DNA from 2 places in the Ruegeria sp. HKCCA5463 genome. Region 2 is predicted to be linked to the other one. Evidence: riboswitches for the same ligand, from Rfam matches in the RefSeq annotation. Region 2 holds a riboswitch; the other holds the start of a gene.
The links. A riboswitch is a leader RNA that binds a small molecule or an ion and turns the genes downstream of it on or off. The one in region 2 is predicted to bind cobalamin.

Region 1 (5,404 bases), on a different contig from region 2:
GCATGAAGGGCTCAGGACCGCAGCAATAGACTTCGCGCTCAAGGTAATCCGGCGCCATCAGCCCCAGCATCAATTGGTTGAACTGACCCTGATATCCCGTCCATGGGCGGTAGCGGTCCGGCTCTTCCACCACGAATTTCAGGTCCAAACCATCCGTGCGGCTGGCCATCTGTTCCAAGCGCTGGCGGAAGATGATCTCGGATGGCCTTTTGGCGCAGTTGATGAAGACAACGTCCAGATCGCGGCCTTCGTCCCACATACAGGTGGTCATCGACATCATCGGGGTGATGCCCGAGCCAGCCGAGATAAACAGGAACTTGCGCGCATCGCTCAACGCGTTGGTGAACAGGCCCGCGGGCCCAATGGCCTTGATCCGCATGCCGGGTTGAAGATTGTCCAGCATCCAGCGCGTGCCGATACTGTCGGGTTGCGCTTTGGCGGTGATGGTGATCGACCGCGGCCGCGACGGCGACGATGAGATCGTGTAGGTGCGATGCACAACGCCTCCGGGCTGGCCGGGCGCCGGAATCTCGAGCGTCAGGAACTGACCGGGGTGATAGGCGAACTGCGCCCCCGAGGGGGCACGGAACGAAAAGCTGGCGGTGTTCGGCATCTCGGGCACGACCGAGACACATTCCAGCATCTCTCCATCCTGCCAGACGGCTGATGAAAGCGTGTTCAGGTCTTTCATCAGCCTTACTCCGCCGCCATGGAGTCAGGCGCCAGGCGGGCCGAAACTGTGTTGCAATACCAATCCACGAATTGCAGCACGCCGGATTCCTGAATGGCTGAATACGGGCCGGGCACATAGGCCGGGCTGTTGATGCCCTGCTGGTTGTCCTCGACCACCTGACGGTCTTCGTTATTCGTGGCGACCCAGACTTCGGTCAGACGTTTCACGTCATAGTCAACGCCTTCAACCGCATCCTTGTTGACCAGCCATTTGGTCGTGACCTCGGTCTCTGTCGGGCCGATCGGCGTGACGCGGAAAACAATCGAGTGGTCGGCAAGAAAGTGGTTCCACGTGGTCGGATAGTGGAACTTCAAAAGCGATCCCGCATCCGCAAAGGGCGACCGGCCCAACCAACGGCGCACGGCGGATTTCCCGTCCATCGTATAACTCTCGGCCCCTTCTTTCAGCGGCATCCGCGCCAGTCGATATTGGCCGTCCTCGTGCAGGTAGAACTGCGATGGCATACCCGCTGCCTGGCACCTGTCGAAATGGGCTTGCATATAGGCTGGGGTTTCACCGCCTTCGATCCCCGTCACGCCCGGATCATCAGGGAAGGTCCGGCACAGCGCAGGGTGGTTGCCGCCGCAGTGATAGCACTCGCGATTGTTTTCCCAGACCAGCTTCCAGTTGCCGTTCTCGATGATCGTGCTTTCGAAGGCGACCTTGGCATTCGCAAGATCATGCGGCTCAAGATACGGGCGGGCGATATTGGCGAACGTGTCAAAATCCGGGGCGACATCCGCCAGACAGATGTAAACCAACCCGGCAAGCTCGCGGCAATGAACCGTCTTCAAACCATGCTGCCTGGGATCAAATTCCGGCCCCATGTCGCGGGCCCACAGCAAAGAGCCGTCAAGCTCGTAGGTCCATTGGTGATATGGGCAAACCAGCTTCGGCGCGTTGCCTTTTGCCGCCTTGCATATGATCGAGCCGCGATGGCGGCAGGTGTTGTGAAACGCCCGGATCTGGTTGTCGGCGCCGCGCACGATGATCACGCGATAGGCACCCACGTTGTATGTTACATAGTCGCCGGCTTTCACCAGTTCGCAAGCAGGAATGGCAAAGAGCCATTCGCGATAGTGGATGGTTTCCAGGTCGGTCTGAAAGATCTCGGGGTCGGTGTAAAAGGCCCGTTCCAGAGCATAGCCCGGGATTCGACGCGCCAACAGGTTTTGGACATTGTTCACTTCTGGCTCTCCTGCCGCGCCCCGCGGCATTGCTTGGGCAGATGACAAGGAGGAGCCGTCCGGAAGCGCGCGAGGATCACGTCCGAAATCCGTGCCCCCACCGCCACCCGCGGTTTGACATATCTTTGAGGCTGGTTTCCGGACTTGAAAGGGGCTTGCGCCCGGTTGCGACACCTTCCCGGGATCCTCGTCCCAGTGGTTGATTGTCGAACCTGACCTTCCTTACCGTTGCGGGGGCAGTACCGGACTTACACCGATTTCCCAATTCTCCGCTGTCTGAGAATCAAGCAGCGGCACCTCACGATGGCAGCCTACTTTTTACCCGCTTGGGCGCTGAAATGCTTGCGACATTTCCGGTTTCAAAACAGACATGGAAATTTTCCGGCAGCGTGGACGGCGCCGGGATCACAGTCCTTGGCACAGGGGCGTGGCAGGCCCGCCAGCATGGCGTTTTGCGGTGGCCGATGGCCTTGCGATGGATGCGGCCACGTCTGACATCGGCGCCGCCTAATTGTCCCCCAACCGCGACGGCGAAGGCCCGGCTGCTCGGATCAGAAACGAAACGCTGCACGTCGCCTGAGCATGGCTGGAAAAGAGAGTGTCAAGCCAAGTGAAGGAGGTTTGCAGCAAGCCCTTTTGGGTGAAGTTGATCCGTTTGGGATAGTGCTGGCTTTCAATGGGGCAGGTGAAGAAGGCGAATATCCGTCATGCGAGAGTTGTCAGTCCACCTTGTCAACGGTCGGTAGAAAACCTCATTTTGTCCATAAAAAATTGTCTTTTTCGGGAAAAACCATTACGTTTTCCGAAAATGGTGGAAAACACCGGAGGCAGTAAGAGAGCAGATGCCAAAACCGAAAACAGGTGTTTTGCGGACAACAGTTCCTTCGCGCCTCATGGGAAAACGGGATGGTCTGTTTTTCCTCTGGGGGCAGATAGAACGCGCGCGCTTGAAGGTCGAGGGCGGCGAACGCGCCGAGGGCGCGGCCTCGGACGGGCCAAGGGCAAACACGGCCGGTGAGGTCAAGGGATCGACGACAGCATTGGTGGACGAGTTTATTTTCTACTGACTTTTGTGATGAAACCGGTCCTGGCGGCCCTATTTCTTCTCGAAGAACAGGATGACTTCACCCAGACGGACGCCATAGCGTGAGACATACGCGCGGTTCAGCAGACGGTCGTCATCCAGCAGCCACATCCAATCGTCGAATTTGACACGCATGGTCCCGTCCTTGATCGGCAGGTCGATCTTGTATTTCCAGTTGAACGTATCCCCGCGCTCAATCCCGCTGGCGGTTCCCAGCACGCCAGGCGCCGTACCGGTCCACGTATCCTCTCCGGTTTTGGTCAATGTCCAGATGCGCTGTTCCGTCGCGCCATCGTCGTAGACGAAGTCTTCGACCAGGGTCAGGGTTTCGCCGTCCCATGTCCCGTCGATATCAACCGTGAATCTGCGGGGGATATTTCCCAGAACATCCTGAAACTGACCGTAGGCCACTGTTTTGCCTTCGAAAAATTCCTCGAGGTTCAACTGTCGGTCCGACAGAAACGTTTTTGGTACCTTCGGTTTGCTGGAGCAGGCCGCCAGAAGTGCAAGGCTTGCGATGGCGACGCAGGCGATGAAAGAGCGAAAGGTGATCATTGCAACGGCTTCCCTTCCAAAGTCGCGTCATACCCGTTTGACCCACTTGGATGCATCGGTTTAGAACTGGGGCTTGGACGCATTGTGGCGATCAGTTCCGCGACCTTGACGCCAAACTTGCGCATCTCGGACCGATTCATGATGACGCCGGTTTCTGTCAGATACATCCAATCGGTGACATCCAGCGTATGTCCACCGGCGTCATCTGGCAGAATGATACGATAGGTCAGTTTCACCGTGGACCCCGAGATGATGCCCCGACCTTCGCCTACGATATCATCCGCCATTGCCGTGAATGTGTTGCCAGTTCCCAGCGTCAGGTACCATTTGCGGGTCATCTGTTTTCCGTTGGAATACGTGAAGTACTCGGTCAGCGTGCCAGAGTTGCCTTTCCATTCGCCGGACATGCGCGCGACAAAGCTGTTCGACATTTTGCCGTTGGGGCCATAGATCAGGCCCTCGGACAAGATCTCTCCGTTCAGGTGTTTTTTCAGGGAAAAATCTGGCCCGGTGCCGCTGTAATCTGACGGCGATTGCGCGCGAAAGCTCAGCAGCCTTGCGCGGATGAAGACAGCGGTCAGAAGGACCAGAAGGATGATGGTGAAAGCGTTCATTTGCTTGTGACCTCGGACGGCAGGGTCAACACCATCCCGAACGCTCCGACTTTCAGGATGCAGGGCAGCACCGCATAGGCAAGATTGAGTGTATCCAGCGCCTGTGCGGAATTGGTTTGACCGGGGGTGAAACCGCTGCGTTCCAGCAGCGGCAGAGTGAAAAAGGCAGCCAGGGCGAGGCCCAGTTTGCCAGCGAAGGACCAGATGCCAAACGCGGCTGATGCGTTCAGCCCGGCCCGGGTAAGGACGATCGAGAACATGGCCGGCAATACGACCATATCCGCGCCCAGCGCCGCGCCCGAGGCGAGACAGATCATTGCAAAACCCGCAAGATTTCCTGCACTCAGTGTGGCAGCGCCGATAAAGCCGGCAATCGAGAGCGGCATGGCGATGATCAGAGTCTGTTTCGGGCCAATTCTGTTGCTGAGCTTTGCCCAGATCGGGACGCTCGCGCCTGCGCTCAGGAAGAACAGGATCAACAAAGGACCCGCCTTGCCCGGCAGTTGCAGCCGGTCTTCCACAAAAAACAGAAACAGGGTGGAGGTTATGGCAACCGGGAGGCTGTTGACCAAAGCCAGCGCAAGAAGGCGCAAGCCACCGGCCTGACCCAGACCTGCAAAGGACAGGCCTGATCCGGTGATCGGTCTGCGTCGCCAGATCGGGATCGTCAGTATCAAGGTCAGAACGGACAGCAGCCCCAGAAACGCTCCGAATGCGGGGTAGCCTTGGGAGTGTGCCCCGAAAGCGACCAACAGGGCCGGAGCGCTGGCTGCGATGACCACCCCGGTCAACTGCCCGCCTTCACGATAGGCGGCCAGTGTCATCAGCTCTTGCGGATCGGTTCGCTTTGCCAGAGTTGCGCTGCGACCATACAGAAGAATGGTTCCCAGGCTGTATGCCGAGAACAGCAAGATCAGGATCGCGACCAGTTCCGGCACGCTGGCACCCTGCGGCAGATTGAAAAGCAGGGGAAACCCGATCGCCAGCCCCAAAGCCGCCATCGCCGCAAATGCAAGCTGGCCGCCGGGCCATCGGTCGATTGCCCAACCGATCAGCGGATCCTGCACCAGATCCACCAAACGGATCACCAGCAGCACCGTACCAATGACCCCAAGGCCAATACCCAGGTTCACGGCTGCAAAGCGCGGCAAGTGGATATAAAGCGGGATACCCGCCGCAGCGAGCATCAGCGCATAGAGACTGACCCGGGGATAGAGCATCACCGCCCCTG
Region 2 (5,404 bases):
CACGGGCGCTGCAACCCAAGCAAAATCCGCAGGAGCGTCGATTTCCCCGCTCCGTTCGGGCCTGTCAGGGACAGGCGCTGCCCCGCGCTCAGGCTCAGGCTTGCCCCGTCCAGAACGGGTGGCTGGCCGGGGTAGGAAAAACAGATGTCTTCAAGCGCGATCAGTGTCATGCGAATTCCAGAACGATCAGACCCAGGCAGAGACCGCTGAAACCTGCCGCGAACACAATGTCCGCACGGGTCAGGGCAAATTCCTGAAGCAACGGCATACGCCCGGAAAACCCCCGGCACTTCATAGCGGCCAGGATGCGTTCTGATCTTTCGATCGCGCGCACAAGCATCATACCCACAAGGTAGCCAAAGCTGCGATATGTGTGCCAGTTTGTTGCTGGCCGAAAACCACGCACCTTCATGGCGGCGCGCAGCCGCAGGTATTCTTCGCGCAAGACCTCGATATACCGGATCGTGAACATCAGCAGGTAAACCAGCTTTTCGGGGCACCGCAGACGATGCAGGGCGTGGCCCAGTGTAACCGGCTCCATCGTCCCGACCAAAACCAACAGGGACAGGATCACGGCATTGGCGGTCAAGGCAATCTCGACCGCTTTCCAAAAACCCTGCCAGCTTGCGGAGAATCCCCAAAGCGTGAACATCGGATCCCCGGGCATGGAAAAGGGCAACAGGACCAGCATGAACAGGATGAACCCATCCATCATGGCCATTCGCTTCAACGTCTTTCGCCGCGGCAGACGTGAAACTATCAGAAGCGAAAGCGACACTGTCAGCGCCGCGCAGAGCGCGCCGAGGGATGACAGCGCCACGGTCACGACCGCAAAAACAACTGCCATGACGATCCGCATCCGAGGATCCAGCAGGCTGATCAGACCTTCTGGTCCGTCACCGGCTTCGGACAGTGTTTTTTCCTTGTGCCCCAGAACGTGTGCCATCAGGAGGCCAGCTTGCGGCGGGCCGCCATGTAAAAGCCCAGACCAAACAGACCAACGATGTACCCGATCCCGCCAAGGATGGTTTGCAGGTCATTCTGTTCGCGATAGGCCGCAATCTCGCGCCTGAGCGGGCGCAATTCGTTACGTACGGCCTTGGCGATAACCTGCTGCTCTTCGGCGCTGAGAGACGCCGCCGAACCGCTGGCCTGCGTCACAGCAGCCGAAGATGAGCCACCGTTTTCTGCCACGGCAACGCCCATGATCCGCGCGACATCTTCGGCAGACATCGTGACTTCGGCCACATGCCCGGCGCCAAGGTTGGCAAAGAAGGTGTGCGCCACGGCCGAGGTCGGCGTGTAGACAAAAAAACCGTCCGCATCCGTGACCGATCGACCCAGCTCGGCCCCATCCGGGCCGGTGACAATGACCTCGGTGCCGTTTGCCATGTCGCCGTTAGAAAAGCCAATTTCGCCCTCGATGACGTCTCCCGACTCGAAAACGCCGGCTATGACCTTGTGCGCCAGGGCAGGCACAGGTGCGCAGCACACGGCCAATATGACAACCAGATGCTTCATGTGGCTGCTCCTCTGAAAAACAGCTCGGGCTTGACCTTGCGCGCCAACAACACGGCGAACCCGGTCAAAATCGCCTCGATGGCCATGACAGGAATATGGGCGAAGAAAACAAGCTTGGCGGCAGGCAGAAATTCATCCCCCGACAGCGCCAAGGAAAACGCGACCATGCCGGTTGTCGCCGCAATCGCAAATGCGCCGCCGACGCCCCCCCAAATTGCACCTTGCAAAGGCGTTCCACGCGCGATCAGACGACCGAACAACATTCCGGCCACCACTGCGGGAAAGGCGATATTGACGGTGTTGATCCCCAACACCGTCAACCCGCCAAAGCCGAAAAAGACCGCCTGTAGCAAAAGCCCGACGAACAAAGCCGGGAATGCGGCCCAACCAAGCAGCAGCCCGGCCATGCCGTTGAGGATCAGATGGACCGACGACGGACCAATGGGCACGTGGATCAAGGATGCCACGAAGAAACTGGCTGACAGCACGCCCGCAGTGGGGATGCGATCAAGATCCAGAGACCTGAGACCCATGGCGATCCCGCCCGCGGCGGCTATGGCGCCGCCAATTACAACCGGGTTGGAAAGGGCTCCGTCGACGATGTGCATTTGGGGTTACTCCAGATCCCAGGCACGAATCCAGATGACCGCATCCTGGCTGAGTTCTTTGCCCTCATGTTCGGTTGCCGGACCGGAACCAAGGGCGGCGAAACCCCAGTAACCGGCTTTCGGAACGCCGAACGAAAAGTACCCGTTGTCGTCAGATATTGCGACCACCGCACCACCCGGCATAGGAGACGCTTTCGGTGCAGAAACGGCCGAACTTTCCATGTCGGGTTCGGCGGCCATGTACTCGATCTCGATCTCGGCCCCCGCAACCGGCTGACCATCAGCCAGCACACGGCCCGTGAAAGTCGAACCCGCGATGATGTTGGTCGGCTTGTTCAGCGGGATAATCTCGGTCGGCAGACCCACGGGATTCATCCAGTCGGTCGGCAATTCGTTGCGGTTCAGGAAGGCTTTGGTGAGCTGTTGGATATAAATGTCTTCGGATTCCTCATAATAAGGCTGAGGAACCGTCACCAGCACATAGTCGCCCGAACGTTTGACCGGGACACTGCCCTTGAACGCCGCACCCTCGTTTTCCCCGCCAGTGAACCGGATAGGTTCCAGCGTGTCCAGCAAATCGGTCTTTTCACCGTTGTGGATCACATAGAATTCCTGCGGCTTTTCCAGATCCATGACATGGCCATTCTCGAACGGATGCCAGAAAATCAGTTTGACCGGTACATCGCCCGGTTTCTCGATCATGGTGTCGGTGGTGTATTCCAAAAGGAAATGCGCATTTGCTATGGCAGGAAGAGCCACCGCGGCAGCGGCTGCGCTGAGCAGCGTTTTCATGAACAGTCGTCCTTGTCCCGTCGCGCCAATCCCGGCGCGAAATTCGTTTTGACCACGGGACATTCAACGCCAAATTACCCTTTTCAGGCATCCTGGTCCGACGCACATCCCGTCGCCGATTAGGAGTGCCCCTTGTGAGGGCACATGTCCGGCAGGTATCCTGACTTGCGGGTCAAAGCGTCGGACTGGCCTTCCCGGGCAACCCCCAGTGGCGTTTCAGCCCTGCTCGCCGCTTACAGTTGCGGGTGCAGTTGCGGAATTGGGCCTGAGCCCGCACCGCATTCCCTATTGATTCCAGAGCAAGCCCCGGAACCGGACATGCCGAGCGGCTTGCCAGACAACTCAGCCCTCCGTCAACGAAAATGTGTTACGGCCATCGAAAATAATGAGCTCGGCAGTTTGCGAGAGTGAACCAGTTTGTGAAATATCCAAGGCAACAAGGTGATTTCACATCTAAGCTTCTGAAAGATACCTTTCCGACAACGGCAGGCTCGCCGCGCCCAGTGAGCGTGCTTCCGGGCCCACGGTCCCTGCCAGCACGGCAGGGCGCTCGAGACCGGTCAGGTTAAGCTCAGACAGTTTGTCTTCGACCATTTCAACCAAACGCGCCTTGATGTCCTGCGGCATCCAGCCGTCAATCTTCACGCATTCGAAATCTATCAGGCTACAGGACGAGACAATCGCATAGGCAATCCCACTCGCCGTCTGTTTCAACCAGTATTCCAGTTGAACTTTTGGCACATCCCAACGCTGGGTCGTTTCCCAAATGGAATGCGACGTGACACCTGCTGTGGTGATTGCACGCTCGAGCACATACAGGCTGGCCACGTCGATAAGGGGTCTGACACCACCGGCATCATCTGGCACAGGCAAGGGGCCGATTGCGCCCGCGTTTCCACGTCCCGAAAAGATTGCGCCATTGAGGACCACACCGCCGCCAATGAAAAACCCGATATAGAAGTACAGGAAATCCCTGGGCCCATCGGCTGGACCGAATACCAATTCCGCCCCACAAGCCGCAGTGGCGTCATTTTGCAGGAATACCGGAATATCGAGGCGCCGCGCCAGGTCAGCCTTCAGGTCTGATACGCGCCACGGGTCCATTTCTTCCTGAGGAACCTGAAGGGTCTGGGCCCAGTCCCATAGGTAGAACGGCATGGCAATCCCAAGTCCCGCAATCCTGCCTTTGGCCTCAGGCGACATGGATGATATCATTTTGCCCAGACTCTCAGTGGAAAACTCCAAAGTGGCTTTCGGCGTTGGATAGTCATAGGTTCGCCGATCGCGTTGCCGCACATTTCCGACAAAGTCAGTCAAAACCAACTCGGCACTGCGACGCCCCACCTTGAGCCCAAAGAAAAAGGCACCATCCGGGTTAAGTCGCATGGGAACGGAAGGTTGCCCGACTTTCCCGCGGACCGGTTCGCCGCGCAAAAGCAAACCATCCTTCTCCAACAGCCGCATGATGACGGAAACGGTTTGTGCCGACAGTCCTGTCATGCGCGCGATCTCGGACTTCGAAAGGGCCTGGTGACGCCGGACAAGCGACAATACAAGCCGTTCGTTCCGGGCCCGCATCCCGCTTTGGTTGGTTCCGCGCACCTCTGACCCGTGCAGGCCAATCGAATTTTTCCGAGATGAATTTTCCGGCACGACCACCCCTTTCCTGTTGAAGAATGAGAAAGCCCGCCCGCCCTGTCAATAATAAATAAGAGTGATTTATTTATTGACTCAAAATTCGAATCTTGTGATTGTTTCTTATGGGGTCAGGATTTTTTGCCTGATCGCCCTCGTGCCCTACTCGGCATAGAAAAAACTGGGAGGATAATCGATGAAACTTGCAAAACTTGCGGGTGCTGCTGCGCTCGGGGTTACTGCCATGGCTGGCAGTGCAATGGCGGAAGGCGAAACTGTTTGCCTGATCACCAAGACGGACACCAACCCGTTCTTTGTCAAAATGAAAGAAGGTGCGACTGCAAAAGCGGAAGAGCTGGGAATGACGCTCAAAGCCTTTGCGGGCAAAGTTGACGGTGACCATGAAACGCAGGTGCAAGCCATTGAGACCTGCATTCTGGACGGCGCCAAGGGCATTCTGCTGACGGCCTCGGACACATCATCCATCGTTCCGGCCGTGAAGCAGGCGCGGGATGCAGGTGTTCTGGTTATCGCTCTGGATACGCCGCTGGAACCCATTGACTCGGCTGACGCGACCTTTGCCACGGACAATTTCCTGGCCGGGCTGCTGATTGGACAATGGGCAAAAGCCACGCTGGGCGACGCGGCCAACGACGCCAAAATCGCGACACTGGATCTTGCCGTCAGCCAGCCGACAGTGGATGTGCTGCGCAATCAGGGTTTCCTGCAAGGCTTCGGTATCGATCTGGCGGACCCGAACGTGATCGGCGATGAAGATGACCCCCGTCTGGTCGGGAGTGATGTCACCGCCGGCAACGAAGAAGGTGGTCGCCGCGCGATGGAAAACC

Region 1: it holds a riboswitch for cobalamin, as region 2 does, so the genes downstream of both, GOW09_RS07430 (aromatic ring-hydroxylating dioxygenase subunit alpha) here and GOW09_RS21455 (DUF4198 domain-containing protein) in region 2, are expected to answer to the same signal.

Annotation. Positions count from the first base shown of each region.
Region 1 is NZ_WQFL01000002.1:278,373-283,776, forward strand. It holds gene GOW09_RS07425 (hybrid-cluster NAD(P)-dependent oxidoreductase) at 1-691, opposite strand, end outside; gene GOW09_RS07430 (aromatic ring-hydroxylating dioxygenase subunit alpha) at 697-1,950, opposite strand; cobalamin riboswitch at 2,032-2,236, opposite strand; gene GOW09_RS07435 (hypothetical protein) at 2,503-2,754, shown strand; gene GOW09_RS07440 (hypothetical protein) at 2,763-2,987, shown strand; gene GOW09_RS07445 (DUF3833 family protein) at 3,017-3,559, opposite strand; gene GOW09_RS07450 (DUF3833 domain-containing protein) at 3,556-4,173, opposite strand; gene GOW09_RS07455 (MFS transporter) at 4,170-5,393, opposite strand; gene GOW09_RS07460 (hypothetical protein) at 5,393-5,404, opposite strand, start outside.
Region 2 is NZ_WQFL01000016.1:18,998-24,401, reverse strand. It holds gene GOW09_RS21475 (energy-coupling factor ABC transporter ATP-binding protein) at 1-170, opposite strand, end outside; gene cbiQ (cobalt ECF transporter T component CbiQ) at 167-946, opposite strand; gene GOW09_RS21465 (cobalt ABC transporter permease) at 946-1,521, opposite strand; gene cbiM (cobalt transporter CbiM) at 1,518-2,129, opposite strand; gene GOW09_RS21455 (DUF4198 domain-containing protein) at 2,136-2,921, opposite strand; cobalamin riboswitch at 3,054-3,253, opposite strand; gene GOW09_RS21450 (ROK family transcriptional regulator) at 3,375-4,499, opposite strand; gene GOW09_RS21445 (sugar ABC transporter substrate-binding protein) at 4,753-5,404, shown strand, end outside.